One region of the Variovorax sp. PBS-H4 genome, then DNA from elsewhere that is predicted to be linked to it. Evidence: predicted binding sites of a transcription regulator. Region 1 holds the regulator's gene; the other holds the start of a gene.
What was found. Region 1 encodes NrdR, which represses ribonucleotide reductase genes. Its sites were predicted from a motif close to CACNANATNTNGTG; they were not measured.
Positions count from the first base shown of each region.

Region 2: the regulator NrdR is predicted to act here: its motif matches at 10,758-10,771, upstream of E5CHR_RS04950 (ribonucleoside-diphosphate reductase subunit alpha).

Region 1 covers NZ_LR594675.1:3,451,385-3,466,679, forward strand. The annotation lists gene E5CHR_RS16380 (DUF349 domain-containing protein) at 1-909, opposite strand, end outside; gene E5CHR_RS16385 (DUF748 domain-containing protein) at 1,003-4,806, opposite strand; gene E5CHR_RS16390 (lytic transglycosylase domain-containing protein) at 5,391-6,230, shown strand; ZMP/ZTP riboswitch at 6,269-6,397, shown strand; gene glyA (serine hydroxymethyltransferase) at 6,439-7,683, shown strand; gene nrdR (transcriptional regulator NrdR) at 7,705-8,148, shown strand; gene E5CHR_RS16405 (type IV pilin protein) at 8,149-8,616, opposite strand; gene E5CHR_RS16410 (pilus assembly protein) at 8,624-12,076, opposite strand; gene E5CHR_RS16415 (pilus assembly PilX family protein) at 12,104-12,664, opposite strand; gene E5CHR_RS16420 (PilW family protein) at 12,661-13,626, opposite strand; gene pilV (type IV pilus modification protein PilV) at 13,623-14,198, opposite strand; gene E5CHR_RS16430 (GspH/FimT family pseudopilin) at 14,189-14,755, opposite strand; gene pilV (type IV pilus modification protein PilV) at 15,140-15,295, shown strand, end outside.
Region 2 covers NZ_LR594675.1:1,033,951-1,049,245, reverse strand. The annotation lists gene E5CHR_RS04995 (hypothetical protein) at 1-238, shown strand, start outside; gene E5CHR_RS04990 (sigma 54-interacting transcriptional regulator) at 235-1,665, shown strand; gene mdoH (glucans biosynthesis glucosyltransferase MdoH) at 2,058-4,052, shown strand; gene ffh (signal recognition particle protein) at 4,131-5,519, opposite strand; gene E5CHR_RS04975 (cytochrome C assembly family protein) at 5,608-6,417, shown strand; gene E5CHR_RS04970 (PP0621 family protein) at 6,414-6,662, shown strand; gene E5CHR_RS04965 (sensor histidine kinase) at 6,738-8,432, shown strand; gene E5CHR_RS04960 (sigma-54-dependent transcriptional regulator) at 8,437-9,951, shown strand; gene ampD (1,6-anhydro-N-acetylmuramyl-L-alanine amidase AmpD) at 9,929-10,537, shown strand; gene E5CHR_RS04950 (ribonucleoside-diphosphate reductase subunit alpha) at 10,884-13,808, shown strand; gene E5CHR_RS04945 (ribonucleotide-diphosphate reductase subunit beta) at 13,958-15,184, shown strand.

The sequences.
Region 1 (15,295 bases):
GCCGGCACTGGCCTTGCCGTGGCCTTCGGCGGTTTCCTGCTCTAGCTTGGCCAGCGCGGCCTCCACAGCCGCCTGGGCTGCGGCGCGCTTCTCGGGATCGACCTTCGGCGACGGCGGCTTTTGCTGGGCGGGCTGCACCTCGGGCGCACCGCCGCGCGCAATGCGCAGCTCGTCGGCCCACACCGGCACGGGCGGCAGGGGCGCCGCGGCGTCCTCGGCGGCGGCCACGGTCTGGGCCAGCGCTTGGTGGAACGCGTCGGACACCACCAGCAGCTGGGCCTTGGACGATTCCAGCTGCGGCGCGAACTTTGCGTCCAGGCTGTTCCAGTTGGGATCGGCAGCGATCTCGTCGGCCTGCTGCTGCCAATGCGCCACGTCTGCGCGCAGCGATTCTTCGGCAGCCTGGGCGTCGCGCCAGCTCTTGGTCGACAGCACCTCGAAGCGCTGGGCCAGCAACACAGCCGCTTCACGGTGCACCTGGGCACGGTGCTGGAGGTCCTCGATCCCCTTCACGCGCTCGGCAAGCCGGGCCTTGAAGCTCGCCAACGGCTCGCGCGACAAGGGGGCGCCCGCCTTGGCAGCATCGCGCTGCCAAGCCAGCGCATCGGCGATGTTGAGCTTGGGCTGGGCCAAGAGCACTTCCGCCTTCTGCGCCCATTCGGCGGCAATGGCTTCCTGGCCGCGAACCCGCTTGAGCTCGTCGAGCTTCTCTCGCAGGAGGCGCGCGGCGCCCTTGTCGCGGCCGCTGAGTTCCTTGAAAACCTCCTGCATCTGCTCGGACGCCGGATTGCCCGCCAGCCAGTCGCGGATGCGCTGCGCACGCTCCCCCGAGGTCGGTGCAGTGAAGGCGCCGCCCGTCATCGTGTCGAGGGACTGGAGGTCGTGGGGCTTGGTCGATGTTGAGGTCACGCGCGAATAAAACCTGATCTGTAGAAAGAAAAGCGAAGGCGCCGGCATTTGCCGGCGCACGCCGCTATTTTCGCCGACTTGCGGCGCGTAGGGTCAGCGGGTGGCCAGATTCAGTTCGGCCCCGGGTTTCCAGTCGGCATCGCCGGCACGGGTGCGCACCGCGCCGAGGAACAGCCGCTCGCTCGGCAGCTTCTGGGCCAGCAGGTAGTCGCGTACAGCGGCGCCGCGCTCGACGGCGAGCTGCCGTATGGCCTCTTCGTCGACCGGAATACTCGCCATCAGCAGATCTTCCATCTCCTTGGTCGGGACGTCCTTGGCCAGGCCGATCACATTGCGGGGCTTGGTCTTGAGGTCGGCACGGTTGTAGACAGCGGCCAGCAGCTCCGGGTACTCCGCATCGGTAACCGGCGCGACATCGGCCGCATTCTGGTTGCCACGCACTGCAGCGCGGCGCTTCTCGGCCTGGGCGAGCTGGCGCACACGCTGGCGCTGATAGGCCTCGCGCTCCTGCTCGAGGCTGGCGGTGCCCACCACCGTCATGCGCAGTGCAGGCCGGTCGGCCAGCGCCTTGGCGACCTTGTCCAGGCTCTGCTTCGCCTCGGCCGACAGCACCGCGCTGCCGGGCGCGAAGGCGATGGTGCTCGAATCCCCGCCGCCGCCGCCGAGACCACCCGTCAGCAGCGCGAAGGGTGCCGTCGCGGCCTTGACGATCAGGTTCACCACTGCCTTCAGGATCAGGGGACCGAGGCTGAACTGCGGATCGTTGAGCGATCCGCTGATCGGGAAGTCGATGTCGATGACGCCGTTGCGGTCGGCCAGCAGGGCAACGGCGAGCCGCACCGGCAGGCTGTTGGGGGCACCCTGCACCTCGTCACCGAATTGCAGCTGGTTCAACACCAGCTTGTTGGTGGCGGTGAGCTGGCCATCGGGGGCAATCTTGTAGTTCACGTCCATGCTGAGCTTGCCGCGCTCGATGCCGTGTCCCGCGTAGCGCACCGAATAAGGCGACAGCGGCGGCAGGTCGAGCTCGCGCATCTTCGCCGTGATGTCGAGCTCCAGGGGCTTGGCCAGCGGATTGAGCTTGCCGGTGATCTCCAGCGAGGCCGTCTGCTGGGCCTTGCCGCGCAGCTCGAGGTCTGCCAGGGCCGGCCGTTCGCCCTGCGGCTTGGACGAGAAGGCACTGAGCTTGCCGGTGAGCTCGCTGAGGTCGGCCGAGTAGTTGGGCTTGACGAACAAATCGCTGAAATCGATCCGCCCGTTCACCAGGCTCATCGGACCGAAGTTGATGACCGGCGCGGGTCCGCTGCTGTCGGATTCCGGGGCTTTCGCTGCCGCTGCCGGGATCGCCGCAGCCGGCGCCGTCGGACCCCCGCCGACCATCGCTTCCGCGGAAACGGGGGCCCCTGCGGAAGGAGCCGCGGGCTTCCTGGCGATGGTGGTCGTCGCGGTGCCTCCCAGGCTGCGCCGCGTAGTGGCCACGGCGCCCGGCTCCGGCGCCTGAGCCGGCTGCCCAGGCTTCCTGGTCAAATCCTGCAGGTTGAGCCTGCCGGTCGGGTCGATGATCACTCGCGCGAAGAAGTCGGTGAGCGCGGTTTCGCGCACGTCCACCGTCAGTGGCGCCTTGGGAACCAGAGTGACCTGCAGCCCGCGCAGACTCAGAGTTTTCCAGCTCAGCAGCTGGTTGCTGCGATTCCCGAGCCCGGGCGACTGCGTCAACGTCGCGCTGTTGGCGCGGAAATCGTCCAGCGTCGTGTCACCGGCCAGCTTCACGCTCATGCCCGCAGGCGCCGCGGTGTACTTGACCGTGCCGCGGTAGCTCGCAAAGGCCCGGCGGATGTCGATATTGAGTGCGTCCGCGTAGTACGCCTTGAAGGCATGCGCCGGGACGGAGGCCACTTCCAGCCGCCCCTCGGCCGCCACCGGCGCGAGCACGACCGTGCCCTTGTAATCGAATCGTCCGGGCTCGGCGCGGCCGGCGGCGATGCGCCCGGACAGCTGCAACGGCGAGGCGGTAGCGGTGTTGGGCGCGATCTTCTGGGCGTCGAGCTTCAGGGCGCTGATCTCGAAAGCGACCGGCGTCGCGCCGGCCTTGTCCGAATAGGACAGCGCACCGTTGTCGACCGCCACGGTGCCGATCGACAGCTCCCAAGGCCTGGCGGCGGCGCCGGCTGCCTTCGCATCCTTGGGGTTGACGATCTTGGTGCTCGCATCGGCGGGCTGGCTGCCGTTGGATGGCGCCTTGAGCCAGCGTTCGAACATCCAGCGCTTCTCCTTGTCGCGCTCGACCTGGACCTTGGGGCTGCTGGCGCTGAACGAGGCGATGTTCAGCGTGTGCTTTGTCATGTCGACTTCTGCATCGGCCAGTTCGAAGCGTCCCGCGCTGGCCAGCGTGGTCTTGGCCTGGGTCAAGGCCAGCCCGTCGAGGGCGACGCGGCCGGCCTTGAACTTGAGCTCGGCCGGAGTCCAGGCGACGTCGATCTTGCCGCTCAGTTTTCCGTCGAGCGTCGGCTCCAGGCTCTGCGCGAGATACGGCGCAGCCAGCCAAAGCGGCAAGGCTTCGACCTCGGCCTGCACCTTCGCAGCCTTGTCGGTCGCCTCGCCGCCGAACTTGAGGGCTGCGCCCCCCACTGCCGTGGAGCCATTGAAGACAGCTGGCTTTTCCATGGGCCAGGCGATGCCGCTGGCGTCGAACTGAAGCTGCTTCATGTCGATCGCCGCCGCTGGCTGGACGGTCTGGTCGCGCCAGCCGACTTCGCCACCAGACAGCGCCAGCTTGTCGACCTGCACGCGCCAGCCCGGCGCTGGCGCTGATGGCTTGGCGCCCGCCTCTGAGTTCGGCGGGGCGCCGGTCGCAGGCGCCTGACCCGGTGCTCCGGCGGCCTCGCCGGCAGGCAGCAGGTTGAGCCGCCCAGCCGCGTCGCGCGCCACCACCAATTGCGGCGCGGCGAGTGCGACATCGCTCAGGTGCACCACCCGCTCCAAAGGCCGCACATCGGCCAGCGCCAGCTTGAGGGAGTCGAAGCGAAGCAGGTCGCGCGCCTTGGAATCCGCCAGTTGGACGGCATGCGCCGCTACGGTCCCGGTGATCTTCAGGCCGGTGGTGGTTGTCTGCGCAAAATCGATCTTCAGGTCCGCATCCAGCTTGCCTGCCTGCAGCGCGACCGGCAGCCCGCCGGGGATATAGCCCAGGTAAGGGGCCAGGTCCAGGTCCTTGAAGTTGATCTGCGCATCGGTCTTGCGGTCGTCCGCGAATGGCGTGCTCGAGGCGGCCGAATCGAAGGCGCTGCCGTTGAGCACGAAGGCCAGCTTGGGCTCGGTCTTGATCTCGCGCTGGGAAGGCAGGTTGCTCAGGAGCGGCACCTTGAGCACGAAGTCGCGCAGCTCATGCTTGCGCTTGACCGCCTGATCATCGAAATCGACCGACCCGTTGGTGATGGCGATGTTGTAGACCGAGAAGCGCGGCGGTTCGCCCTTGGGCGCCTCTGGGGCGCTGGCCAGCCGGGCCAGGATGTCATCGATGTCGTACTTGCCGTCCGCCTGGTGCGTCAGCAGCACGGCGGGAGCATCGATGGTGAGGGCGTCGATCACCGGGGCGAGGCGCAAGATCGACTGCAGCTCGGCATCGGCATAGATGCGGCTGACCGCGAGTTGCGATCGGCTGCCGTCGGCCGTTGCGATGCGCAGCTCGTCGAGCGCAAGCTCGAGCGTCCACGGTTTGAAGTCGATCTTGCCTACCGTTACTTGGCGGCCCAGCTTTTCGCTGGCGATCTTCTCGATCTGGCTCTTGGCGATTGGCGGCACGGCCAACCAGGCAACGAGCCAAAACACGAGCAGCACCAGCAAAGCCAGCACCGCACGCCTCACCCACTTGTTTTGTTTCAGCGAAGCAGCATTCATCGGACGGCGAGTGTGCCCCAAACCGACAAAGCCTCCCACAAAGAAGAAAGCCCGGAGACCTGACTGAAGTCTGGCCTCCGGGCTCGATGGCGGGCGCCACGCCCATGCCATCTTTTCGCTCGATCGGAAGTTGGATGTTCCGATCATGCCGGCAGCAAGAGATTGCCACCATCAGACCTCGGCCACCGAACCGTTCGAGAAATTCTCTCCCGGTTACCGGCCTTGGTTAACCGCCTGATGACTCAGGCCATCAAAGCGTATGCGGGCTGTCGCCAGAATGCAAATGAGCTTTTCAATGGACGAGCGTCGGGCGATTTCGCAGTTCCAATGCAAAGAACTATCATAAAAGATTGTTTCCTTATTCTTGACCGGATATTAAGCGACTTCTAAAATTCGCGCTGCTGAAGCCGCACCTTTGCGGCCGGATCTTGTCCTACACCCGCTGCCGAATACTTTCGGCTTAATCAGGCAGCCGCGACTCAACCTCTCGCGCGGCACCTGACTCATACCAATCCACAAGCGCCGTCTTCGACCAATGCCTTTTGGGCTTTGCGACTCGGGGCCCGCACAAAGGAGGAAGAGCGATGAAACAGGCGTTTGATGCCACGGCCCGCGGGCTGCGGACTTTCATGTCCGACGTGGCCGAAGGCTTTTTCGAAGTGAGCCACAACGGCTTTGCCCTGCTCGGCTTGGCCATCGTCTTCGGCGTGCTGGCGCTTGCCGCACGTCCGGATCTGCGCCAGTCCGGCGAAGAGCAGCTGATGGGCTGGCTCCAGTCGCGCAAGCCGCCGCCCGAGGTCTCGGACCTGGAGCCCACGGCCATTGACCGCACGACGGCGGCCAGCCCGAGTGAGCTGCCAAAGCCGCAGGCCGCTGTTGCCTACTGGCTGAGCAAGAAGTACCGCGTGGCGGTCGAGCCGTTGAGCGTGCTGGTGTCCGAGGCGTTCGAAATCGGCAAGCGGACCAAGCTCGATCCCACGTTGATCCTGGCGATCATGGCCGTCGAGTCCAGCTTCAATCCCTTTGCCCAAAGCCATGTCGGTGCCCAGGGCCTGATGCAGGTGATGACCCAGATACACGGCGAGAAGTACGAAAGCGCCGGCGGCACCCTGACCGCCTTCGACCCTGTCACCAACATGCGCGTCGGCGTAAAGGTGCTGCAGGAGTGCATCGCGCGGGCAGGTTCGCTCGAAGGCGGCCTCAAGTACTACGTGGGTGCAGCCAACCTGCCGGACGACGGCGGCTATGCCGGCAAGGTCATGGCCGAGCATGCGCGACTGCAGCTCGTGGTCGCCGGACGCGCGCCTTCCACCATCGCCACTCCGACACCGCCCGGCATGCGTACGCAGCCCCTGCCGGTCGTGGCACCGGCGAAGCCGGAGGGCACCAGCCCGCAGAAGGTCGCGCTCGCGTCGGATCTTTAGGCTTTTTTGCGGCGGCGCATGAAGCCGTCGGCTACACTCGCACCGCACGCGACTGGCGATAGGCGCCGCACCTCTTCGGGTGCCATGCGCTGACGTGGATGACCACTGGGAAGCGTGCCGCCTGCGGCGCCGAGCAGGCGTTTCCGCCGTTCGCCTGGGCAGCCCTTGTTTGTTTGAAGAACAAGGACCATCCGTCTTAAGGACTGCCATGTACAACCGTCAAAACCTGGTCGAACAGACCGATCCCGAAATCTGGGCCGCCATCCAGGCGGAGCACGCCCGCCAAGAACAGCACATCGAGCTGATCGCAAGCGAGAACTACGCTTCCCCGGCCGTCATGGCCGCGCAAGGCTCCCAGCTCACCAACAAATACGCCGAGGGATACCCTGGCAAGCGCTACTACGGCGGCTGCGAGCATGTCGACGTGGCCGAGCAACTGGCTATCGACCGCGTCAAGCAGTTGTTCCGCGCCGATGCAGCCAACGTGCAGGCCCATTGCGGCGCCTCGGCGAACGAGGCTGTGATGCTGGCCTTCCTCAAGCCTGGCGACACCATCATGGGCATGAGCCTGGCCGAAGGCGGTCATCTGACCCATGGCATGCCCCTCAACATGAGCGGCAAGTGGTTCAACGTCGTGAGCTACGGGCTCAACGACAAGGAAGAAATTGATTACGACGCGATGGAACGCAAGGCGCACGATGCCATGCCCAAGCTCATCATCGCCGGCGCCTCTGCGTATTCGCTGCGCATCGACTTCGAGCGCTTCGCCAAGGTGGCGAAGGACGTCGGGGCCATCTTCATGGTCGACATCGCCCACTACGCAGGCCTGGTCGCGGCCGGCGTGTACCCCAACCCCGTGCCGCACGCGGACGTGGTGACCTCCACCACCCACAAGAGCCTGCGCGGCCCGCGCGGCGGCATCATCCTGATGAAGTCGCAGCACGAGAAGGCCATCAACAGCGCGATCTTCCCTGGCCTGCAGGGCGGCCCGCTGATGCACGTGATTGCAGCCAAGGCAGTGGCCTTCAAGGAAGCGCTGTCGCCGGAATTCAAAACCTACCAGCAACAGGTCGTGAAGAACGCGCAGATCGTCGCCGAGACGCTGAGCGCGCGGGGCCTGCGCATCGTCAGCGGCCGCACGGAAAGCCACGTGATGCTGGTCGACCTGCGCGCAAAGGGCATCACCGGCAAGGAAGCCGAGGCCGTGCTGGGCAGTGCCCACATGACGATCAACAAGAACGCCATCCCCAACGACCCTGAGAAGCCGATGGTGACCAGCGGCGTGCGCATCGGCACGCCCGCCATGACCACGCGCGGCTTCAAGGACGAGGAGGCGCGAGCCACCGCCAACTTGATTGCCGACGTGCTGGACAACCCGCGCGACGCCGCCACCATCGAAGCGGTGCGCGCCAAGGTGCACGCGCTGACCAGCCGCTTCCCGGTCTACCGCTGATCACAAGCACATGGCGTCCGGATGAAGTGCCCTTTCTGCGGTCATCTCGAAACGCAGGTCGTCGAGACCCGCGTGTCGGAGGATGCCGACTTCGTGCGGCGCCGCCGGCAGTGCGGCACCTGCGAAAAGCGCTTCACCACCTACGAACGACCGGACGTCAACTTCCCGGTGGTGGTCAAGAAGGACGGCAGCCGCGCCGACTTCGACGCCAAGAAGGTCCGCGCCTCGATGATGCTGGCGCTGCGCAAGCGCCCAGTGAGCATCGAGCAGATCGACCACGCGCTGCTGCGCATCGAGCAGAAGCTGCTGTCCAGCGGATTGCGGGAAATCGAATCCACCAAGGTGGGCGAGCTCGTGATGCGCGAACTCAAGCGCATGGACAAGGTGGCTTACGTGCGCTTTGCCTCGGTGTATCGCAGCTTCGAAGACGTGGACGAGTTCAGGCAGTTGCTGCGGGATATCTGATTAACGCCAGCAATCGCTGGGTGTCAGGCCAGCTTGTTGGTCGGCAACACTCCGGAGTCCTGTGCTGTCGAGTCGCAGCTTTCCGCAGCGGTCACCCATCATTGACCCGGTTGGCACCGCCTCGAGATTGAAAGCGCTGGCGGTATGAGTGACGAACTGAATCGTATACGTTGCCGCCGCCCCCCCTCGCGGCACCGACGTCAATGCATCCGGAAGCGTCATGTCTGGATTTGTGCTGTCGTTGAGGACCTTCAGGAAACTGTCGTTCTGCGAATAAAAGCGCTGCATGTATTGCGCCACTTCCATGAGCTGCGCGCGCGCCTCGGCGCGCTTCGACTTGCGTACGGACTCGAGATAGCTTGGATAGGCGATCGCCGCCAGGATGGCGACGATCGCGACCACGATCATCACCTCGATAAGGGTAAAGCCCCTGTGGCGCCGGGGCGCTTGGTCAATGCTTGTGATCATTCTTTACTCAGTACGCAGGGGGCGTGATGATCTGACGCCATTGCCGCCTGATGGGTGTTCCTCCGAGGTTGGCCTGCTTGCTATCCGACGTACCGCCTCCTGCTCCCGAACCTTCAAGTCGAACCCGTGAAGTCCCAGGGATGTACACAACCGGGCGCCGTCCGATCGATGAAAAGTGCGCGACGGCGGCAGTTGCGTTGTCCGTGGATGTGAAAAGGCCGTCACTATTGGTGTCGAAGGTGGGCCCATCCCGGCCCGGCGCACCCGTGAAGGGGTCGAGTACAAAGGTATAGCCTTGGGGCTGTGTGGCAGTACAACCGGAGGCAACGCCGCCAGGCACCATGGTGTCGAAAATCACTCGACCCGATTCGAGCTGCGGCGCATAGATAAGGCGCTGACCGCTGGCAATCGTCATTCTGATCATCCAACCGCGTTTTCTGGCTGTGGCTCCGCTACCGTAGTCCACCCCGTTGTTGCTGATCGAGAAGTAGTCTCCCGTTCTATTGTCGATCGTCAGCGATTGAATCGTCTGCGTCACGAGGTCAGTAGGCTTCACGTCGCCGCCCGATAACGGCTTGTCCCAGACGCCGTAGAGACTTTTCTCGCTCGTGCTGGACGCGTCATCGCGCTCGAACAGCTTGCCTGTTCCCGCAAGCACCATCACGCCGCCAAGCGGATGAGGCATTACCGCCGGAGACGCGGTGAAAGACTCGGGCTGACCCGCGCTGTTCGTTGCAGAGAAAAGCGGCAATCCGGAGAAGGCTACCGTCCATTCAGAAGGAGTAGCGGATGACAGATCGAACTTCCACATATGGCCGGCGAGATCGCCGGCATAGGCAGCCACGATGCGCTTGTTGCTATCGCGCACAAGCTTCACTCCCCCAAGGCCGTTGGACATATCCGATCCGGCATTCAGCACTGCCACACGTGCTCCGGTGCGCGCATTGATCACGTACAGCTTCGCCCGCCCACTCGCGCTGTCATAGCCGTTGCCAGTGATGATGACCCAGGTGCCGTCCTGCATGACGCCTGTCTCCGGCGCCTGCAGCACATTGCCCAATTCGCTGTAGTCTGGATTGTCACTGTTGACTTCCCACAGGATGTCGGCAGCGCCAGGAGCCGATTTCAGGGCAGAGAGTGCTTCGGGGTCGCCACTCGTCAAAATAACCGGCACTGGCACATTGATCGCGAAGAGGCTTTTCGCCCCGGCACCTGTGCTGCCCACAACCACGTTTCGCCATTTGGCATCAATCGAGTCGTAAATGTCAGCCTCCGTCGATGGGCCGTCGACAAAGTATTGATGGTCATAAGCAGGATTTGCCAAATTCTTGAGTCGCCCCAGTACGCTGCGTGGGATGTAGGCAAAGCCTTCTACCCCGGAATTTGCATCGAACGCATGCAGCATTCCATCATTAGCTCCTACGAAGAGTTGGGGCATTCGAAATTTCTTGGTTTTCAAATACGCTAAATAACTGCTCCGCCCCGGCGCCGTTGACGGCAGAAAATCATATTGACTGTCAACAAGATCTTTCACCAAGATGGGAGTAGAATTGACAATATCACCCAACAACGAGATTCTCTTGCGGTAACTGACCGCCTCTCCGGACTGATCGCCGCGTATGTAATTGACAAGCCTGCCTGGATCGCTGGTAGCCAGCAAAGCCCGTGTTTCGTTATTCATCGCTGAGTCGAAAGCAACGCCAACGGAATTCGAGCTGAGTGTGTAGATATTTCGATGCTCATGAGCTGGTAAGACTTGCGAAGCAGACCATAGCTTGCTGCCATCCGCTAGTTTTTGAGCTTCAACTTCACCTATCCAGTCACCAGGCTTGTAGCTGGGAATGTACTTCACTGAATCGTCAGCAGAATAGCTTCGTCCTGAGACAGCAGTACCGGCTTCCCGGCCGCCACCGCCTACAATTGTTTCGACCATCGACTTCAGCGCGGCAGTGTATTCAGATACGCTGCTGGCGAGGGCGGACCTTCCTCGGCTGTTGACGGCCGCGTGCCAAAGGTCGTCCGCTCTTTCTGGAGATCCGGAGACCTGGGTCGAGCCCCAGCTTGTATTCCCCGCGGCCAAGCCTTGCCAATCATCTGGACGAAGTTTTCCCGCAATTCCCAAGCCAATCGTGTAGGTCACCAAGTGCTGCCAGAAGGCAGGATCCGACTCGCTCGGCGGCACATCATTCTTTAAATTGTCACGCAAATCCCGGTTCCAATAATACATTGCAACGTCGGCAAGATTAGGAGGACCAGTGCCGGCATACGGCGCAGCGGGCCTGTATTGAAATGATGGCCTTGTCTTGTCAAAAGGGGCAATTCTAGGCCCATTCAGACTATCGACATCCTGGATCAAGGCCGGCGTGGTGGCCTCCTCATTGCTCCACATGCCATCTGTCATGAGGACATGAAACGAACGTCGACAACTTTGACTTGCGTCCGGCAACTGCCCTGCTATTGAAGGATCTGCGGCCCAGGGTGCATCGGATTTTTCAAAATACCGCCCTACGTTATCTAAGGCACTACGAAGAGGGGTTCCAGACATTGGTAATGCGGTTAACAGTTTTTTGTAAAATGCTTCACGATTCTCTCCTGCGAATGGCCGCACGCCCATCAAGATAGTTTTTGTATTAACACCATCAATAAATTGAGGCGTAAGACTGTTGATAGTCCCATATCCGACACGAAACCCTGAAGGTACAGAGCCGAATGCTTCGGCTGTTCCGCCCTTGGCGACCTTTAATCGATTACGCGCATAAGTAAACCAATTCGAGAAGTTTTGAGCCTCTTCCTCATAAGTACAACTACTGCCTGCGCAATCTGTGCGATTGGCAAACTTCGGATAAACGGCAGGATTTTCGGGCGAAATGATGATTTGTGTAAAATCTTCTTTAACATCTCCCTTTTTATCCTTACCAAGCTGATAATATTGCGCAGCCCAGATAGTTTCATCAGCTAATACTTGCACCGCAAGTCGATCGTCGCCTGCCCATTTGCTGTTGATTGTTTGCCAATGGACAAGATTCATCGCTCGAGAGGGATTGTTTGGATCGATCGGAGCCGCAGAAGCGGGATACTCCGGATAGCGCAATCCATTCGCTTTCAACCATGGCAGGTAACGCACTTGCGGGTTGTAATAAATTGGATTGATGGCCGACGAGCGCAAGCGTCGAGCAACAAGAGTGTTGGTGTTGTAAGTCAGGGGGATCGCCACCGTGGTGGAAGTGGCAACTTCATTCCATGGGGTGACGTTGACCGAATTAGCGCGCCAGCCGATGCAAAGTGGATCCGGCACACACTCCCATACCATCGAGCTTGAATCATCCAATGTGAACATCAAGTTCGGCATGACGGACCCAGTTGTTCCTGTTAAAGGCACCTGAGAGACGACCGCCCCCGCTCCGCCACTCACAACTAGGCAGAACCCAAATGCTGCCCAATACTTGCCCCAGATAGTCATTCTGCTTTCTCCTCTTTGTTTCTTAGATCAGCGCGGACGCGTGATCGTCGATTGCAACCACACCTCGCTGCCCGTCTCGGGCGTCCCAGCGGCCGTAGTTCGATAGTCCGGGCTGTATCCAACAGCAGTGATCAGGAATCCTTCGAGGTCCTGCCCATCGTTAGGCAGCCGCAAGCTCTCCGCCATGCAGCGCGGCAACGCTTCTGTCGGCAATTGCCTCGCAGTGCTATCCGCCGAGTTGGCGACGGTGAAACGTATCGCGATGGCCTTGCCCGCCGAGAGTGCCCAGTTGGATCGTGTTTTCCATTGCACAGGTGCGCTTCCGTCCAGCGGAACTGGAGCGACAACCGGTGCGCTCGCAGTGCCTTTGATGACTTGGTCTTCGCAATACCGCAGCGCGGTTTCAGCGGCCTCGAAGGCGACCGTCTGTGTTCGCATTCCCTTGGAAATCTGTTCTCCGGAAGTCGCCCGCCGGATAGCGACGGTTGCGACCAACGAAACAAGGATCAGCAGAATCAGCGCCATGACGAGCACGATGCCGTTTTGCGGGCCTGCGCCGTGTGTGCGCAATGCGGTGCGTGTGCTCATGGTGCCATTCCGGCAATGCCGCCCCGATTGCGCAGTGCAATGGTCTGGACATAGCTGCGCCGGCTGAATCCATCACTGGAAGATGTTGGATTGCCATCGCAATCGACGTAGCTGGTTCCGGCGTCCGCAGGGCTCGCCGATGCGCCGCGCATGAGCAGGCACAGCCTGACGGTGACGACACGGGACCAATTCTGGTCAGCGCTTGCGCCGAGTGCATCGACGTCGGCCGCGCTGTCGAGGTACTGCACGACGTCGCTGCTGGTGCCATTCGCAGCGACGCCGAAGCGCAAGCGCATGTCTGCCACGTTTTGGACCATAGGTTGGGATCTGGCAAACGCGTTGCCATTGCCAATGCACGACAGATCAGACGTCCCACTCGATCCATTGGCACCGACCGTGAACCGCGACTCCACCAACGGATAGAGGGCGCCTTCGGCATCAGTGCTGAGTTCAGCAGCATCGTCGCCAACCGCTTGGCCGAGGCAGTCGAGATTGGCGGGAACCAAGAACCGAAAATCGTCGGCGGTTCCAGCAGGATCTGCACCTTCGAATCGCACAGCGAAAGCCGCCGCCCCGGTCGAGCCTGTTGCGCAGGCAAGAGCATTGAAGGCGACGGTCGAACTCGTGAAGCCATGATCACAGGCGCGTATACCTGCGCCGATGAATTTCCGATCCGGCAGCGAGACGCTTACGCCGTCAACCGTGGCGGCACCGGGCACTACACCCTTGCGAGGGATGCTGAATCCAGCCATGCGCAGTTGCGAGCTCATGAGGGAGAAGGCGATGGCGGCGTCTTCGTTCATTCGGGAAACGGCGGTGGTCTGCCGGCTGCTGGCGCCGGTGGCGAGGTAGACGGCGATCAATGCTCCAAGAATGACGATGCCGATGGTGATGGCGATCATGAGTTCGAGCAGCGTGCGCCCCTTCATACGCCACGCGCGATGACGATGGCGAGGATTCATAGACTGATCCGGTAATACATACAGCGGGGCTTTGGAGCGTCATCGGCAATCCCTGCCAATGCCGCCGCGGGGCAATCGGTTGAGGCATCTGCGACGGAGAGCTCTTTTGATGCTTTGGGGTCGATCCAGAGGATCCAGATGTCGGTGGCCAAGGCATTGGCCGGATCGAGCTTCACGTGAGCATCGCCGCCCGGAAGGCGCTTTTGCAGTTCGCCGACCCACTGGGCCATGTCAAGGGCCGCGAGTTCCGCAGAGGTACAGGCTGAAGGGGTCGCGCAGGTTGGAAGTTCTACGGCCGTCGTCGAATAGGCGTTGGCCCTGACATACAGGCCTTTGCTGAAGCCATTGATGTTGCCGCGCATCCGCTCGCCCAGATCCGTTGCCATCAACGTGCCGATCGACTGGAACTGAGCCATCTTCACGTACCGCTGCGCTGCCGCTGCCAATCCGCCCAGACCCAGCAGGCCAAAAGAAAGGATGAGGATGGCAACCATCACTTCGAGCAGCGAACTTCCACGGTGTCTTGTCCTGCTCATACGAAACGCTTGGTAGAAGAAAGAAGTTACCCGCATGCACTGTCCACGTATGTACGTCCGCCAAGACTCACGCAGACCACTTTTGAAAGAGCGGGCGTTTTGGAAGGGGATGTGAAAGTGAAGCGGGGAGTGATGGAGGACAGCGTGCCCATGGGCGTGAACACCAGAGCGCCTGCACGGGCGCGGTCGATTTCGCCGTTTTTTGTGAAGCTGCCTTGCACCCGCAGTACGGAGTCGTTCGTCCCAAGTGCCCCGTCGCCGGTATAGTCGACGAAAACGATCCAGCCGGCCGCCCATGCAGTACCAGTCTCGCAGGCCGGAATTCCCGTTGTGGCGGCATTACTGGGGCAAAGAGCAACCGGTACTCCGCGCTTGATCGCCTCGGCACGTGCAAATGCAATGCTGCCCATCAGGCTGTCAACGCTGTCGGACACACTGTTGCTTTCAATGAGGTTGCGCATCGAAGGCGCCGCTAGCGCGACAAGAATGGCGGAGATGGCGATCACGACCATGGCCTCGACCATGGTGAAGCCGCCCTCCCTGCGGCGGCACAAGCCTGGCGCTGACTTAGCAGAACAGAAAAATCGCTTCATGACGAGCTGGAACTCCTACCGATGGGAAACATGAACTTTTTAACGAGATGCACGAGATATTTAAACCGCGCCAGTCATCCGCTCAATGGCGCAGACTGACCGCTCATCAATACAATCTCGCAAAATGTTCCTTCCTTAAGGAGCATTCGAGATATTTGCGAAAGAAAAGCATGAACCCCCGGTGGCTAGGCATGGCCGAAACCTCGGAGTTGCTGCTGGTTATCTGACTTTCTGAAAAGACCTTGCCGTCATCGCCAGACGGCGAAAGGATTTCGGGCCCAACGGTTTCGCAACCCCGCTTAGCGGCCGCTCGTCTTTCTCCCCGCCTCCCAGAATCGCCAGTTGAGTCGCCAACAGATGGCGGCCTAACTGCTGGAGGTAGTGATGCAATCGAGTATTCAGCGACGCAGTCGGGCATCGGGCTTTTCTTTGATCGAGGTGCTCGTCGCACTTCTCGTGCTCTCGTTCGGCTTGTTGGGAATGGTTGGGCTGCAGGCAACGGCCATGCAGAACAATCGGGAGGCCCGCCTCCAATCAGTC
Region 2 (15,295 bases), 2.4 Mb from region 1:
TTCGGCAACCGAGGCCCAGCCGCTGCACTCGCTCGCCCGGCTGCTGGCCGCGCGCTACCAGGAGCAGCGCCGCGTCGAGGACGAGCGCGACCGCCAGGCCCAGCAGGTGCGCGACAGCCAGCGCCGCATCGACCAGCTGAGCGATCGCATCGAGGCGCTGCGTGCCATCGAGCGCAGCTTCTCGCGCCCCAACAGCCCGCCCCCGGTCGCGCCGGCGGCTCCCAAGCCCGCACCATGAACAACACCGGTTCTACCAAGGCATCCTCCAGCCCGCCCGGCGCGCGCCTGCTGGTCGTGGACGACGACGCGGACATGCTGCGCCTGCTGTCGATGCGGCTGATGGGCGCCGGCTACCAGGTGACTGCGGTGACCTCGGCCGAATCGGCATTGACGCAGCTCGAGATCGAGCATCCCCAGCTGGTGCTGAGCGACGTGCGGCTGCCGGGCCGCGACGGCCTGCAGCTTTTCGATGAAATTCGCAAGCGCCACCCCACGCTGCCGGTGATCCTGCTGACGGCCCACGGCACCATTCCCGATGCGGTCGAAGCCACGGCCCGCGGCGTCTTCACCTACCTGACCAAACCCTACGACGCTCGCGAGCTGCTCGACAAGATTGCGCAGGCGCTGGCGCTCGGCGCGCCCGCCCCCAGTGGCGGGAAGGGCGTCGACGAAGGCTGGCGTTCGGAGATCGTGAGCCGCAGCAACCGCATGGCCGAGCTGCTGGCCGAGGCCCGGATGGTGGCCAAGTCCGACGCCAGCGTGCTGCTGCGCGGCGATAGCGGCGCCGGCAAGGAGTTGCTGGCCCGCGCCATCCACCGGGCCAGTGCGCGCGCCGAAAAGCCCTTCGTGGCGGTCAACTGCGGCGCCATTCCGGAGGCGCTGCTGGAATCGGAGCTCTTTGGCCATGTGAAAGGCGCCTTCACCGACGCGGTCGCCAATCACAAGGGGCTGTTCCAGCAGGCAGACGGCGGCACCCTGCTGCTCGACGAGATCGGCGACATGCCGCCGGCGCTGCAGGTCAAGCTGCTGCGCGTGCTGCAGGAGCACGCGGTGCGGCCGGTGGGCTCGACCCAGTCCATCGAAGTCGATGTGCGGATCATCTCCGCCACCCATCGCGACCTCGATGCCGCCATGGAGGCCGGGCAGTTCAGGGAAGACCTGTACTACCGCCTCAACGTGGTGACGCTCCACCTGCCGCCGCTGTCGGCGCGGCGCGAGGACATCCCGCTGCTGGCCAACCATTTTCTGAACCGGCTCTCGACCAAGTACGGCAAACGCCTTTCAGGTTTTGCGCCGGAAGCGCTCAAGGCACTGACCATGGCGCCGTGGCCGGGCAACGTGCGCCAGTTGTTCAACGTGGTCGAGCAGGTGTGTGCACTGTCGAGTTCGCCGCTGATTCCGCTGGCCCTGGTGCAGCGGGCGCTGCGCTCGCCCAGCGTCGAAGTCCAGACCTATGCCGAAGCCAAGCAGCGCTTCGAGCGCGAGTACCTTGTGGGCCTGCTCAAATTGACCGACGGCAACGTGGCGGACGCGGCCCGTCTGGCCGACCGCAACCGCACGGAGTTCTACCGGCTCCTCCAGAAGCACGGACTCACCCCCGGGCACTTCAAATCCGATGCCGCGTCGCCCGGCGGCGATGCTGTCGCTGACGAGCGACGGCCCTAAGTCGTTGATTTCGTTGGAGATTAACCGACGGTTTACCAAGGCTGTCGGGATCCGGCGACAGATTAGGGGTTTTTGGTGGCCTTTTGGTTTCAAAAACGGCCTGAGACAGCGCCCGCCCGACCCAACCCGTTGATCTGATTAGGTTTTTCGACGCTGGCACGGGGTTTGCCCTTAGAAGGGCATGACAGCACTCACCAGCCCATCTTTCGCACTGCGTCCGCAGCGCGACGGCCTGCGTCAAAAGCAGTTTTCCCTCCCCCGGCCCCGCGCCGCGGGTCATTCGCCGGCCGGCCTGGCCAACGGCGGCGGTGCGGCACCGGACTGTGTCTTCAAGCGTCTTCCGGCAATCGGCGACACGCCTTCCGTCGGCAAACAACGTTGATGAGTTGCACATGAAGCCCAACGATTTCTCCCAGCTCAATGTTCTCACCGAGGCGGATTTCTCCCCCCGCAGCCTGCTGCGCGAAGAACGCCATCCCAACTCGGTGACAGCGCCCCCGATCAACCGCGGCTCGATGACCCCCCGTCCCTGGCGCGGCTTCTGGAACAGCATCGGCACGGCGCTGCTGGTCAAGCTCGGCGCCGGTGGCAAGGCCGCAGCCGTCGCATCGCGCGCGCCGCAACGTTCCCAGGCATGGCAACGCGCGGCCCAGCAGCGCCGCATGGCCTTCATGGCGTTGACCGTGTTCAGTACGGTCGTCGCGTCGACGCTGTTCGCCCGCGTGCAGCCGGACTACGGCAATCTCTGGCTCGAGTACAGCCAGATCGCCCTCTACGGCCTGCTCTCGGGATGGGTGGTGACCGGTTTCGTGACTGCGCTCATGGGCTTCTATGTCTCGGTGCGCGGAGACAAGCATGCGCTGTCAGCCAGCCAGGTGGCCGACCATCCGATGAACCCGGAAGCGCGTACCGCGATCATCATGCCGATCTGCAACGAGGACGTGGCCACGGTCTTCGCCGGCCTGCGCGCCACCTGCGAATCCGTGGCGGCAACGGGTCATGCGCCGCAGTTCGACGTCTTCGTGCTGTCCGACAGCTACACGCCCGAGGTCGCAGCCGCCGAGCGCGCCGCCTGGGAAGATCTGCGCGCCGCGCTGGCCGACAACCCGAACCAGCCACAAGTCGAGGTGTATTACCGCCTGCGCAAGCGCCGCACCCACCGCAAGGCCGGCAACGTGGCCGACTTTTGCCGCCGCTGGGGCAAGGACTACCGCTACATGGTGGTGCTCGATGCCGACAGCGTGATGAGTGGCGACTGCCTGACTTCAATGGTCAAGCTGATGGAGGCCAATCCGTCCGCCGGCATCATCCAGACCGCGACGCAGGCCATCGGCCACGTCACCCTGCATGCCCGCGCCCAGCAATTCGCCTCCCGCGTGACGGGTCGCCTGTTCACACTGGGCATGCAGTTCTGGCAGCTCGGCGAGTCGCATTACTGGGGCCACAACGCCATCATCCGCGTCGAGCCCTTCATGCAGCATTGCGCGCTGGCGCCGATCAAGGGCACCGGCGGCATGGCGGGCGGCATCATGTCGCACGACTTCGTCGAGGCCGCGCTGATGCGCCGCGCCGGCTACCACGTGTGGCTGGTCGCCGACCTGGTCGGCAGTTACGAGCAGCAGCCGCCGGACTTGCTGGCAGAGCTGCAGCGTGACCGCCGCTGGTGCCAGGGCAACCTGCAGAACGCCCGCCTGATGGCGGAGCCCGGGCTGCACCCGGTGCACCGTGCGATGTTCGTGACCGGCACCATGGCTTATGCCTCGGCGCCGATGTGGCTCGCATTCCTCACGCTGGGCACCGCCTTGTGGCTGACCGGCTCGAGCGTGGTCACGCATTGGCTTGCAATGCCGATGGAACTGGCCGGCCTTTGGCTGTGGACCTTGTGCCTGCTGTTCCTGCCGCGCATGCTGGGCATTGCAGCGGTAGTGATGCGCCGCGAGCAACGCCAGTACGGCGGCGTCGGCGGCCTGCTCAAGAGCGCGGCCCTGGAAAGCGCGCTGGCCATCGTGCAGGCGCCGGTGCGGATGCTGGCGCATTCGCTGTTCGTGGTGGTGGCGCTGACCGGCATCAAGCTCGACTGGAAGTCGCCGCCGCGGGAAGCCGCCGCCGTGCCGTGGCGCATCGCTTTCAGCCAGCTCGCGCCGATGTCGCTGGTCATCGCTGCGCTGGCGGTAGGCATTGCGCTGATCGACGCCAGTGCGCTGGTCTGGCTGATGCCCGTGGGCCTGCCGCTGCTGCTCGCCGTCCCGCTGACGGTGCTGACGAGCCAGATCGCGCTCGGCAACGCCATGCGCGACCGGGGCTTCCTGGTGATTCCGGAAGAATCGCGTTCGCCGGCGGTGCTGCGCAGGGCTTGGATGCACGCTGTTCGGCTGGCGCGCGCCTGAGGGTTCGCCACCCACGAAAAAGCCCGCTCAAGAGCGGGCTTTTTCTTTGCGCCTCGCGCGAAAGCGCTGGTAGCGAAATCAGAAGCGCGGCATGCCGCCCCCGCCTCCGCCCATGCCGGGCAGGCCCTTCATGCCGCCCATGCGCTTCATCATCTTCATCAAACCGCCGCCCTTCATCTTCTTCATCATCTGCTGCATTTGCTCGAACTCGTTGAGCAGCCGGTTCACCTCCTGAACCTGCACCCCAGCCCCGGCCGCGATGCGGCGCTTGCGCGTCGCCTTGAGCAGCTCCGGCTTGCGCCGCTCCAGCGGCGTCATGCTGTTGATGATGCCTTCCTTGCGCCGGATGTCGCGTTCCGCGCGGGTCATGTCGGCATCGGTGGCCTTGGCGGCGAGCTGCTGCGGCAGCTTGTCCATGATGCTGGACAGTCCACCCATCTGCTTCATCTGCTGCAGCTGGCCGAGGAAGTCGTTCAGGTCGAAGCCCGCGCCGCTCTTGACCTTGGCCGCCAGCTTCTGTGCCGCCGCCACGTCGACGCCGGCAGTGACCTGTTCGACCAGCGCCACGATGTCGCCCATGCCGAGGATGCGGCCCGCATGGCGCTCGGCATCGAATACCTCCAGGCCGTCGATCTTCTCGCTGACACCGGCGAACTTGATCGGTACCCCTGTCACCTGCCGCACCGACAGCGCGGCGCCGCCACGCGAGTCGCCGTCGGTCTTGGTGAGGACGATGCCCGTCAGCGGCAGCGCTTCCTTGAAGGCCTTGGCGGTGTTGATCGCGTCCTGCCCCTGCATGGCATCGACCACGAACAGCGTCTCGACCGGGTTCAGTGCCGCGTGCAGTTGCTGGATCTCGTTCATCAGCACCTCGTCGATCGCAAGACGGCCGGCCGTGTCGACCAGCAGCACATCGAAGAAGTGGCGCTTGGCGTGATCGAGAGCGGCGCGGGCGATGTCGAGCGGCTTCTGCTCCGGCGTGCTCGGGAACCACTCGGCACCCGCCTGCTTCGTGACGGTCTTGAGCTGCTCGATGGCGGCCGGCCGATACACGTCGCCCGACACGGTCAGCACTTTCTTCTTGCGCTTCTCGATCAGATGCTTGGCCAGCTTGGCGGTGGTGGTGGTCTTGCCGGAGCCCTGCAAGCCGGCCATCAGGATCACGGCAGGCGGCTGCGCCACCAGGTTGATGTCAGCCACCCCCTCGCCCATGGTCGCGGCGAGCTCGCGGTTGACGATACCCACGAGCGCCTGGCCTGGCTTGAGCGAGCCCAGCACTTCCTGGCCCATGGCCTTGTCCTTGACGCGCGCCACGAAGTCGCGCACCACCGGCAGCGCGACGTCGGCCTCCAGCAGCGCCATGCGCACTTCGCGCAACATGTCCTGCACATTGCTTTCGGTGATGCGGGCCTGCCCGCTGACCTGCTTGACGAGGCGTGTGAATTTTTCGGTGAGGGCGCTGGCCATGGTGTTTCCCCGCGGGCGGGTTCGGTAGGTGGGGAGCGGGGGCGTCTTCTCGGAAATCGCGCAGAGGCGAGACGCTAAACTCCGGCCGATGATTTTAGCGATCCCCTCCCCACTCGGCGTGGCGCTGGGCATCGCCACCGCCGCTGCCTACGGCGCGACCGCCGCAGCCTCTTCATGGCTCGGTCGGCCGTCCACGCAATGGATGCTGGGCCTGGCCTGGGCGCTGCACGCCTGCGTGCTCGCCTGGTCGCTGGCCGGCGGCGATCCGCGCTTCGGCTTCGCGCCGGCACTCTCGGTCACTGCCTGGCTGGTGATGACCGTCTACGGCATCGAGAGCCGCCTCTATCCGCAGCTCAAGGTGCGGCGTTTGCTCGCGGTGTTAGGTGCGGCCGCCGTGCTGCTCGCGCTGGTATTTCCGGGCACGCCGCTGCACGTCTCGGCCTCGCCCTGGCTGCCGCTGCACCTGGCGCTGGGCATCGCGTCCTACGGCCTGTTCGGCGCGGCAGTCATCCACGCCTGGCTCATGACGCGGGCCGAGAAGCAGATGCGGTTGGCGACCGAACCGAAGGCCGGCGTGCCCCTGCTCACCATGGAGCGGCTGACCTTTCGCTTCGTAACCGCCGGCTTCGTGCTGCTGTCGGCCACCCTGCTCGCCGGCCTGCTGTTCAGCGAGCAGCTGTACGGCGCCAATGCGCGGGGCTGGAAATGGGACCACAAGACGGTGTTCTCGGTGCTCGCCTGGATCAGCTTCGCGGTGCTGCTGGTCGGCCGGGCACGCTTCGGCTGGCGCGGCCGCACCGCGCGGCGTGTGCTCTATGCCGGCGCGGCCCTGCTGCTGCTGGCCTATGTGGGCTCGCGCTTCGTCCTTGAGATAGTGCTGGGGCGCGCAGCGGCATGAAATACCTGCTTGTCCTCGCGGTCGTCCTGGTGGCGATATGGCTTTGGCGCAAGGGCCGGCGCGAAGAGCTGCAATCGCGCACGCGACCGCCCCCGCCTGCACCCGCACCAGGCAGCATTGCGCCGCCGCAAGCCATGCTGCGCTGCGCGCACTGCGGGCTGCACCTGCCGGCCGCTGACGCGCTGCGCGATGCGAACGGTACGGCTTACTGCAGCGCGGCGCACCGCCGGGCCGCAACGCACTGACCAAGGCCGATCGATGCGTCGCCGGGCCGTTTCCAAGGCGAACAGCACTGCAGGCCGCAGCACGGAAGGGGCCCGATGAGCACCTTCCTCTGGTCGCGCGCAGAGCCCGGGACCGACTGGACACCGCTCGACCACGCGGCCAGCCGCAATAGCTCGGCCCTGCTGCGCCTGTGGCGCGGCTTCATGACTGCGCGCAGCTTCGTCGCCGTCGTGCTGTTGTTGCTCCAGGCCGTGGTCATCGCGCTCGGGCAGGCCGTGCAGCCGATGGTCGTCGCGCTCACGGGTGGCTACCTGGTCGCCACTCTCCTGGTCGCGCGCTATGCGCACTTCCAGCCGCCGGTGCGGCGCTTCGGCACGGCCTGGCTGTCGACCATCGGCGTCGACCTGGTGGTCTTCAGCGCGCTGCAGTTGCTGCAGGTGGGCAGCATCAACTACACGCCGCTGTTCGCCCTGCCGGTGCTGATGGGCGCCGTTTTGGGCAACGGAGCCGTCGGCCTCGGCACCACGGCGATGGTCACGCTGTTGCTGCTGGCGCATGCCGGCTGGTATTGGCTGCAACAGCAAGCAGAACCTTCGGCGCGCTTCGTGCAGGCCGCGCTGACCGGCACAGGCCTGTTCGTGGTGGCGCTGCTCGCGCACGAGCTGGCGCGGCGCCTGATGCGCGAGGAGGCATTGGCGCAACGCAACCAGGGGACGGCCCAGATGCATGCCCTGGTGAACGACCTGGTGATCGAAACGCTTAGCGAAGGCGTGCTCGTGATCGACGCCAAAGGCCAGGTGCACGCAGCCAACCCCGCCGCCGACGCGATCCTCGGACAGGGACTGGCCCAGCTCGAACTGCCTTTCGTGCTGGGCGCGCACCCGGCCTGGATGCCGCTGGCCGCGATCGCGCGCAATACCTTCTCGCGGCGCACGTCGCAGTCGCGCGAGATCCCGATCGCGCAGGCCCAGGGCGCACCGCGCGAGGTGCGGGTGCGCACGCGGCTCACCCGCGCGGCAGAGCGTGGCATCGAGAGCCTGTGCGTCATGTTCCTGCAGGATCTGCGCGAACTCGAGGCGCGCATTCGCACGGAGAAGCTCGCGGCCATGGGGCGCATGTCGGCAGCGGTCGCGCACGAGATCCGCAACCCGCTTGCCGCGATCACGCAAGCCAGCGCGCTGCTGGGCGAGGACCTGGTCGATCCGGGCCACCGGCAGCTGACGACCATGGTCCAGCAGAATGCACAGCGGCTGTCGCGCATCGTCGACGACGTGCTCGACGTCGCGCGGGCCCGCCAACAGCGGGTGCTGCCGCTCGGCGAGCAGCTGGTGCTCGATCCGACGGTACGCACGCTGGCCGAGGAGTGGGTGCAGCAAACGCAGCGCCAGGGCGTGCTGCTGGTGCTGGAGGCGCCCGGCAGCGTGGTGCGCTTCGACATCGAGCACTTGCGGCGCATCCTTGTCAACCTGCTCGACAACGCGGCGCGCTACGCGGGCGCGCGCGACGGCTCGATCCAGGTGACGACGCGGCTGAACGCGGCCGGCCGTGCCAGCCTCCAGGTGTGGAGCGACGGCGCGCCGCTGGAGCCCGCGGTGCAGCGCCATCTGTTCGAGCCCTTCTTTTCGTCCGAGAGCCGCTCCAGCGGCCTCGGCCTCTACCTGTGCCGCGAGCTGTGCGAGCGCCACGGCGCCACCATCGGCTACGAGCGCCGCGCCCTGCCGGCAGGCGGGCCGGAGGGCAACGAATTCGCTGTCGTCTTCATGCCGGGGGAAGCAGGGCTGACACAATAGCGCCGTGAGCAGCCTCAACCCGCCCGGACCGCGCCCCGCACAGATCCTGGTCGTCGACGACGAGCCCGACCTGCGCACGCTCTACGAGCTCACGCTGCTGCGCGAAGGCTACCGCGTCGAGGCGGCCGGCAGCGTGGCGGAGGCACGTGAACATCTGGACGCGGGCCGCTTCGATGCCGTCATTACCGACATGCGCCTGCCCGACGGGCTCGGCATGGAGATCCTGCAGCGCATCCAGCAGGAGCAGCGCAGCGAGCGCTGCGTCGTGATGACGGCTTACGGTTCGGCCGAGAACGCGGTAGAGGCCCTGAAGGCGGGCGCTTTCGATTACCTGACCAAGCCGGTCGACCTGAAGCAGTTCCGTACGGTCGTGGCTTCGGCGGTGCAGGCGCAGCGTGCGCCCGCGCGGCCGGTGCGCACCGCGGAGGGTCACGGCACCAAGCTGGCAGCGGCTGTCGGCAACGCTGGCACAGCGGCGCTCGAAAGGCTGGTGGGCACCTCGGAGCCGATGCGCCAGGTCAAGTCGCGCATCGCGAAGGTCGCGCGTGGCATGGCGCCGGTGCTGGTGCGCGGCGAGTCCGGCACCGGCAAGGAGTTGGCAGCGCGGGCGGTGCATGCGTGCAGCCAGCGCAGCGATGGCCCCTTCGTTGCGGTCAACTGCGGCGCCATTCCCGAGAACCTGCTCGAGGCTGAATTCTTCGGCGCCAGGAAAGGCTCCTACACCGGTTCCTCCCAGGACCGCGACGGCTATTTCCAGGCCGCTCGCGGCGGCACGCTCTTCCTCGATGAGATCGGCGACCTGCCGCTGGCCATGCAGTCCAAGCTGCTGCGCGCCATCCAGGAACGCAGCGTGCGGCCGATCGGGTCGACCCAGGAAGACACCGTCGACGTGCGCATCGTGAGCGCCACCCACAAGGACCTTCAGGCCGAGGTGCAAGCCGGCCGCTTCCGCCAGGATCTGTTCTACCGGCTCAACGTGATCGAGATTGCGGTGCCCGCGCTGCGCGAGCGCCGTGAGGACCTGCCGGCGCTCTGTGAGGCGCTGCTCGCCCGGATTGCGCGCGACGCCGGGATGCCGATTCCGGCGCTGTCTCCCGAGGTGCTGCAGCGGCTGTCGCAGCATCCGCTCAACGGCAACGTGCGCGAGCTGGAGAACCTGCTGCACCGCGCCGTTGCCCTGAGCGACGGCGATGTGCTGCACATCGATGTCTCGAGCGCCGCGGCGCCGCCGGACCCGGCGAGCCCGTCGCCCGTCAGTGCGGTGCAGGCACCGGCCGAACAACCGCAGGCGGCACCGAGTGCGGCGAAACCCGCTGCGGTCCCGAACGACCTGCAAAGTTATCTGGATCAGCAGGAACGCGAGATCCTCGTGCGCGCGCTGCAGGAAAGCGGCTTCAACCGCACCGCGGCCGCGGCGCGCCTGGGCCTGAGCCTTCGGCAGATCCGCTACCGCATTGCGCGCCTGGGCATTGCGACCCCCGGCGGCGAAGAGAACAATGGCAGCGGCGCCGACGACTGATGCCCGCAGCGCGGAGCTCTGGCAAGACGGCTGGTACCGATTCGCGCGATCGCTGCGCTCGCCCAACTTCGGACCGCGTCCGGCGGGCGCGCAGATCGACCTGATCGTGCTGCACTCCATCAGCCTCCCGCCCGGGCGCTATGGCGGCGACGAGGTGCAGCGGCTCTTCACGAACATGTTGGACTGGGATGCGCACCCCTACTTCGACCGCATTCGCGGCCTCGAGGTCTCGGCCCATTTCTATGTGCGCCGCAATGGCGAGCTCTGGCAGTTCGTGAGCTGCGACGACCGCGCCTGGCATGCCGGGCCTTCGTTCTGGCGTGGCCGCCCCAACTGCAACGACGATTCGATCGGCATCGAGCTCGAGGGCCTGGAGGGCGAGGGCTTCGAGTCGGCGCAATACGAAACCCTGACCAGTCTCTGTCCCGCCATCGCGCAGCGCTACGCCATCGCCTTCGTCGCGGGTCACGAGCACATCGCGCCAGGCCGGAAGGCGGACCCGGGCAGCGGCTTCGACTGGCTGCTTCTGCAACAGCATCTGGGCTGGCAGCGCACCATGTTCCCCGACGCGGTCAGGGCACGCTGAATTTTTTCAATCTTCACCTCAGGCCCGATGCGGCGGCGCCACGTCGCGGTCCGCGGCCGTCGCTTGCAGCCCCTCAGCAACCATGCGCCTTCCAGGCCCAAATGCGTGCGCAAGGCGCATGGAGAGCGGCGCGCGCTAAGGTCTTTCAGCAACGATGCGGCATAACTCGTCATCCGGGCCATTTCCCAGCCGGATGCATGCCATTGAACTACAAGGAAAACACTACATCTAGTGGGTTGTGGCCCTCACAGACCCCAGATATAGTGTGCCCTGCCCCGTGCTCCGCACCGACCCCCGGTCAAACCGGCACGGCAGCCCCAACAAGAATTCCCCAACAGAGGACCGAATGCAAACTGCCCAGAACCATCCCGCCACGCTCCGCGCCGTTCCCTCGACGCCGCAACAAGCCCGTGACAAGGCCGGCTCACCCGCCGGCAATGCGCTCGCCAACTACCAGATCATTCGCCGCAATGGCGCGGTCGTTCCTTTCGAGCCGAACAAGATCGCGATCGCGATGATGAAGGCGTTTCTTGCGGTGCACGGCACGCAGGGTGCCGCCTCCGCCAGCGTGCGCGAAACAGTCGATACGCTGACCCAGGGCGTGGTGCGCGCCATGCTGCGCTCGCGCCCCGGCGGCGGTACCTTCCATATCGAGGATGTGCAAGACCAGGTCGAGCTGGGCCTGATGCGCGGTGGCCATCACGAGATCGCCCGCGCCTATGTGCTGTACCGCGAGCGCCGCGCCCAGGAGCGTTCCAAGCAGGGCGAGCAGGATGCGCCGATCGCGGTCTCCACGCTGCACGTGCTCGACCGCGGCGAGCGCGTGGCGCTCGACCTCAACGAGCTCAAGGGGCTGATCGCGTCCGCCTGCGCCGGCCTGGGCGAGAGCATCACCGATGGACCGATCGTGGCCGAGACCATGCGCAACCTCTACGACGGCGTGCCGCTCGACGAGGTGTACAAGGCCTCCATCCTCGCTGCCCGCACCCTGATCGAGAAGGACCCCGACTACACCTTCGCCACCGCGCGCCTGCTGCTGCACACGATCTTCAAGGAAGTGGTCGGCCGCGAAGTGCCCCCCGCCGAGCGCGCCCAGGCCTACGCAGACAACTTCCCGCTGTTCATCAAGAAGGGCGTGGACAACGAGCTGCTCGACGAAAAGCTGCAGCAGTACGACCTGGCCCGCCTGGGCGCTGCGCTCAAGCCCGAACGCGACCTGCAGTTCGACTATCTCGGCCTGCAGACGCTGTACGACCGCTACTTCCTGCACGTGCGCAAGACCCGCATCGAGCTGCCGCAGGCCTTCTTCATGCGCGTGGCCATGGGGCTGGCGCTGAACGAGATCGACCGCGAGGCACGCGCGATCGAGTTCTACGAAGTGCTGTCCTCCTTCGACTTCATGTCCAGCACGCCCACGCTGTTCAACAGCGGCACGCTGCGCTCGCAGCTCTCCAGCTGCTACCTGACCACGGTGCCCGACGACCTCGACGGCATCTACGAGTCCATCAAGGAAAACGCCCTGCTCTCCAAGTTCGCGGGCGGCCTGGGCAATGACTGGACCCGCGTGCGCGCGCTCGGCAGCCACATCAAGGGCACCAACGGCGAATCGCAAGGCGTGGTTCCCTTCCTCAAGGTCGTGAACGACACGGCGGTCGCGGTCAACCAGGGCGGCAAGCGCAAGGGCGCGGTCTGCACCTACCTCGAAACGTGGCACCTCGACATCGAGGAGTTCCTGGAGCTGCGCAAGAACACAGGCGACGACCGCCGCCGCACGCACGACATGAACACGGCGAACTGGATTCCCGACCTGTTCATGCGCCGCGTCATGGAAAAGGGCAACTGGACGCTGTTTTCACCGTCCAGCGTGCCCGACCTGCACGACAAGTTCGGCGCCGACTTCGAGGCCGCCTACGTGGCGTATGAAGACAAGGCCGCGCGCGGCGAGATCAAGCCCAGCCGCACAGTGCAGGCCACCGACCTCTGGCGCAAGATGCTCACGATGCTGTTCGAGACCGGCCATCCCTGGATCACCTTCAAGGACGCCTGCAACGTGCGTTCGCCTCAGCAGCACGCCGGCGTGGTCCACTCGTCCAATCTCTGCACCGAGATCACGCTCAACACCAGCGACACCGAAACGGCCGTCTGCAACCTGGGCTCGGTCAACCTGCTGCAGCACCTGAAGGATGGCAAGGTCGACCAGGAAAAGCTGCAACGCACGGTCGCGACGGCGATGCGCATGCTCGACAACGTGATCGACATCAACTACTACGCGGTGAAGAAGGCGCGCGATTCCAACCTGCGCCATCGTCCGGTCGGCCTGGGCCTGATGGGCTTCCAGGACGCGCTGTACGAGCTGCGCATCCCCTACGCTTCGCAGGAAGCAGTGCAGTTCGCCGACGAGTCGATGGAAGCGATCTGCTACCACGCCTATTGGGCGTCGACCGAACTGGCCCGCGAGCGCGGCCGCTATTCCAGCTACAAGGGCTCGCTGTGGGACAAGGGCGTGCTCCCGCCCGACACGCTGGACCTGCTCGAAAAGGCGCGCGGCGGCTACGTCGAGGTCGACCGCTCGTCCACGCTCGACTGGGACGCGCTGCGCCAGAAGATCAAGGCCGACGGCATGCGCAATTCCAACTGCGTCGCCATCGCGCCGACTGCCACTATCTCCAACATCATCGGCGTGGACGCCTCGATCGAGCCCTGCTTCGGCAATCTCTCGGTGAAGTCCAACCTCTCCGGCGAGTTCACCGTGATCAACCACTACCTGGTGCGCGATCTGAAGCGCCTGGGCCTGTGGGACGACGTGATGGTGATGGACCTCAAGCACTTCGACGGCTCGTTGCGCCCGATCGATCGCGTGCCGCAAGACGTGAAGGCGCTCTATGCAACTGCGTTCGAGATCGAGACCACCTGGCTGGTCGAGGCGGCCGCGCGCCGCCAGAAGTGGATCGACCAGGCGCAGTCGCTGAACATCTACATGGCCGGCGCCTCGGGCAAGAAGCTCGACGACACCTACAAGCTCGCGTGGCTGCGTGGCCTGAAGACCACCTACTACCTGCGTACGCAGAGCGCCACGCACGCCGAGAAGTCGACAGTTCAATCGGGCCGGCTCAACGCGGTGTCCTCGGGCGGCTCGATGGATGCGCCTTCATCGAGCATGAGCGCGCTCGAAGCGGCTGCGGCGGCTGCGCAGGCACAGCTCAGTGCGATGCCGGCCACCGACATCGCCTTCTGCGGCGTCGACGATCCGACGTGCGAAGCATGCCAGTGATGTCGGCGTGAAGACGCAGCGATTCGCGGCATCGCCCGACAAATGACGATGCAAGCGAACAACATAACGGCAACATAAATAGAGCGCGATGTGAAGAGCACTTTGCAACTCACATCGTTGCTCACATAATTTGAGCATTGGATTTTTCTATGTTGACCTGGGACGAAGAAGTCAAGCCCTCCTTGCCAAAGGATCTGCAACAAGGCATGCGGCAACCATCGAGCAGCGACGCGCAAGCCAGCCGCTCGATGGAGCATCCGACTTCGCAAACAGCGCCCGCCCTCGCTTCCCTTCCGCGCAAGCTCGATGATGGCGCTGTCGCCCGCACGCAGCAGCCGGCGCCCGCCATGCCTGCCGCACGCCGCGTCAAGGCGGCCGACAAGCGCATCATCAATGGCCAGACGGACGTCAACCAGTTGGTGCCGTTCAAGTACAAGTGGGCATGGGAGAAGTACCTCGCCACCTGTGCCAACCACTGGATGCCGCAGGAAGTGAACATGACGCGCGACATCGCGCTCTGGAAAGACCCGAACGGCCTGAGCGAGGACGAGCGCCGAATCGTCAAGCGCAACCTCGGCTTCTTCGTGACGGCCGACTCGCTGGCTGCCAACAACATCGTGCTGGGCACCTACCGCCACATCACGGCCCCCGAATGCCGCCAGTTCCTGCTGCGCCAGGCCTTCGAGGAGGCGATTCACACGCACGCTTACCAGTACATCGTCGAGTCGCTGGGCCTGGACGAGAGCGAAATCTTCAACGCCTACAACGAGGTGCCGTCGATCCGCGAGAAGGACCAGTTCCTCATCCCCTTCATCGACGCCATCAGCGACCCGAACTTCCACACCGGCACGCACGAGAACGACCAGACGCTGCTCAAGTCGCTGATCGTCTTCGCCTGCCTGATGGAAGGCTTGTTCTTCTACGTCGGCTTCACGCAGATCCTCGCGCTGGGCCGCCAGAACAAGATGACCGGTGCCGCCGAGCAGTACCAGTACATCCTGCGCGACGAGTCGATGCACTGCAATTTCGGCATCGACCTGATCAACCAGCTCAAGCTCGAGAACCCCCACCTCTGGACCGCGGAGTTCAAGGCGGAGATCAAGGCCCTCTTCCTGAAGGCCGTTGAACTCGAGTACCGCTACGCCGAAGACACCATGCCCCGCGGCGTCCTCGGCATGAATGCCTCCATGTTCAAGGGCTACCTGCGCTACATCGCCAACCGGCGGGCACAGCAGATTGGCCTGGAAACGCTCTTCCCGAATGAGGAAAACCCTTTCCCCTGGATGAGCGAAATGATTGACCTGAAGAAGGAGCGCAACTTCTTCGAGACCCGGGTGATCGAGTATCAATCGGGTGGTGCGCTTTCCTGGGATTGAATAGTTCCGACAAGAAAAATGGATTCAAGAATAGCCATCACCGTCGACATGCACCGGAGAGTGCGGCGGCGGTGATGGCACAGGTGTTCATGGCGCTGGAGCTCGATCCAA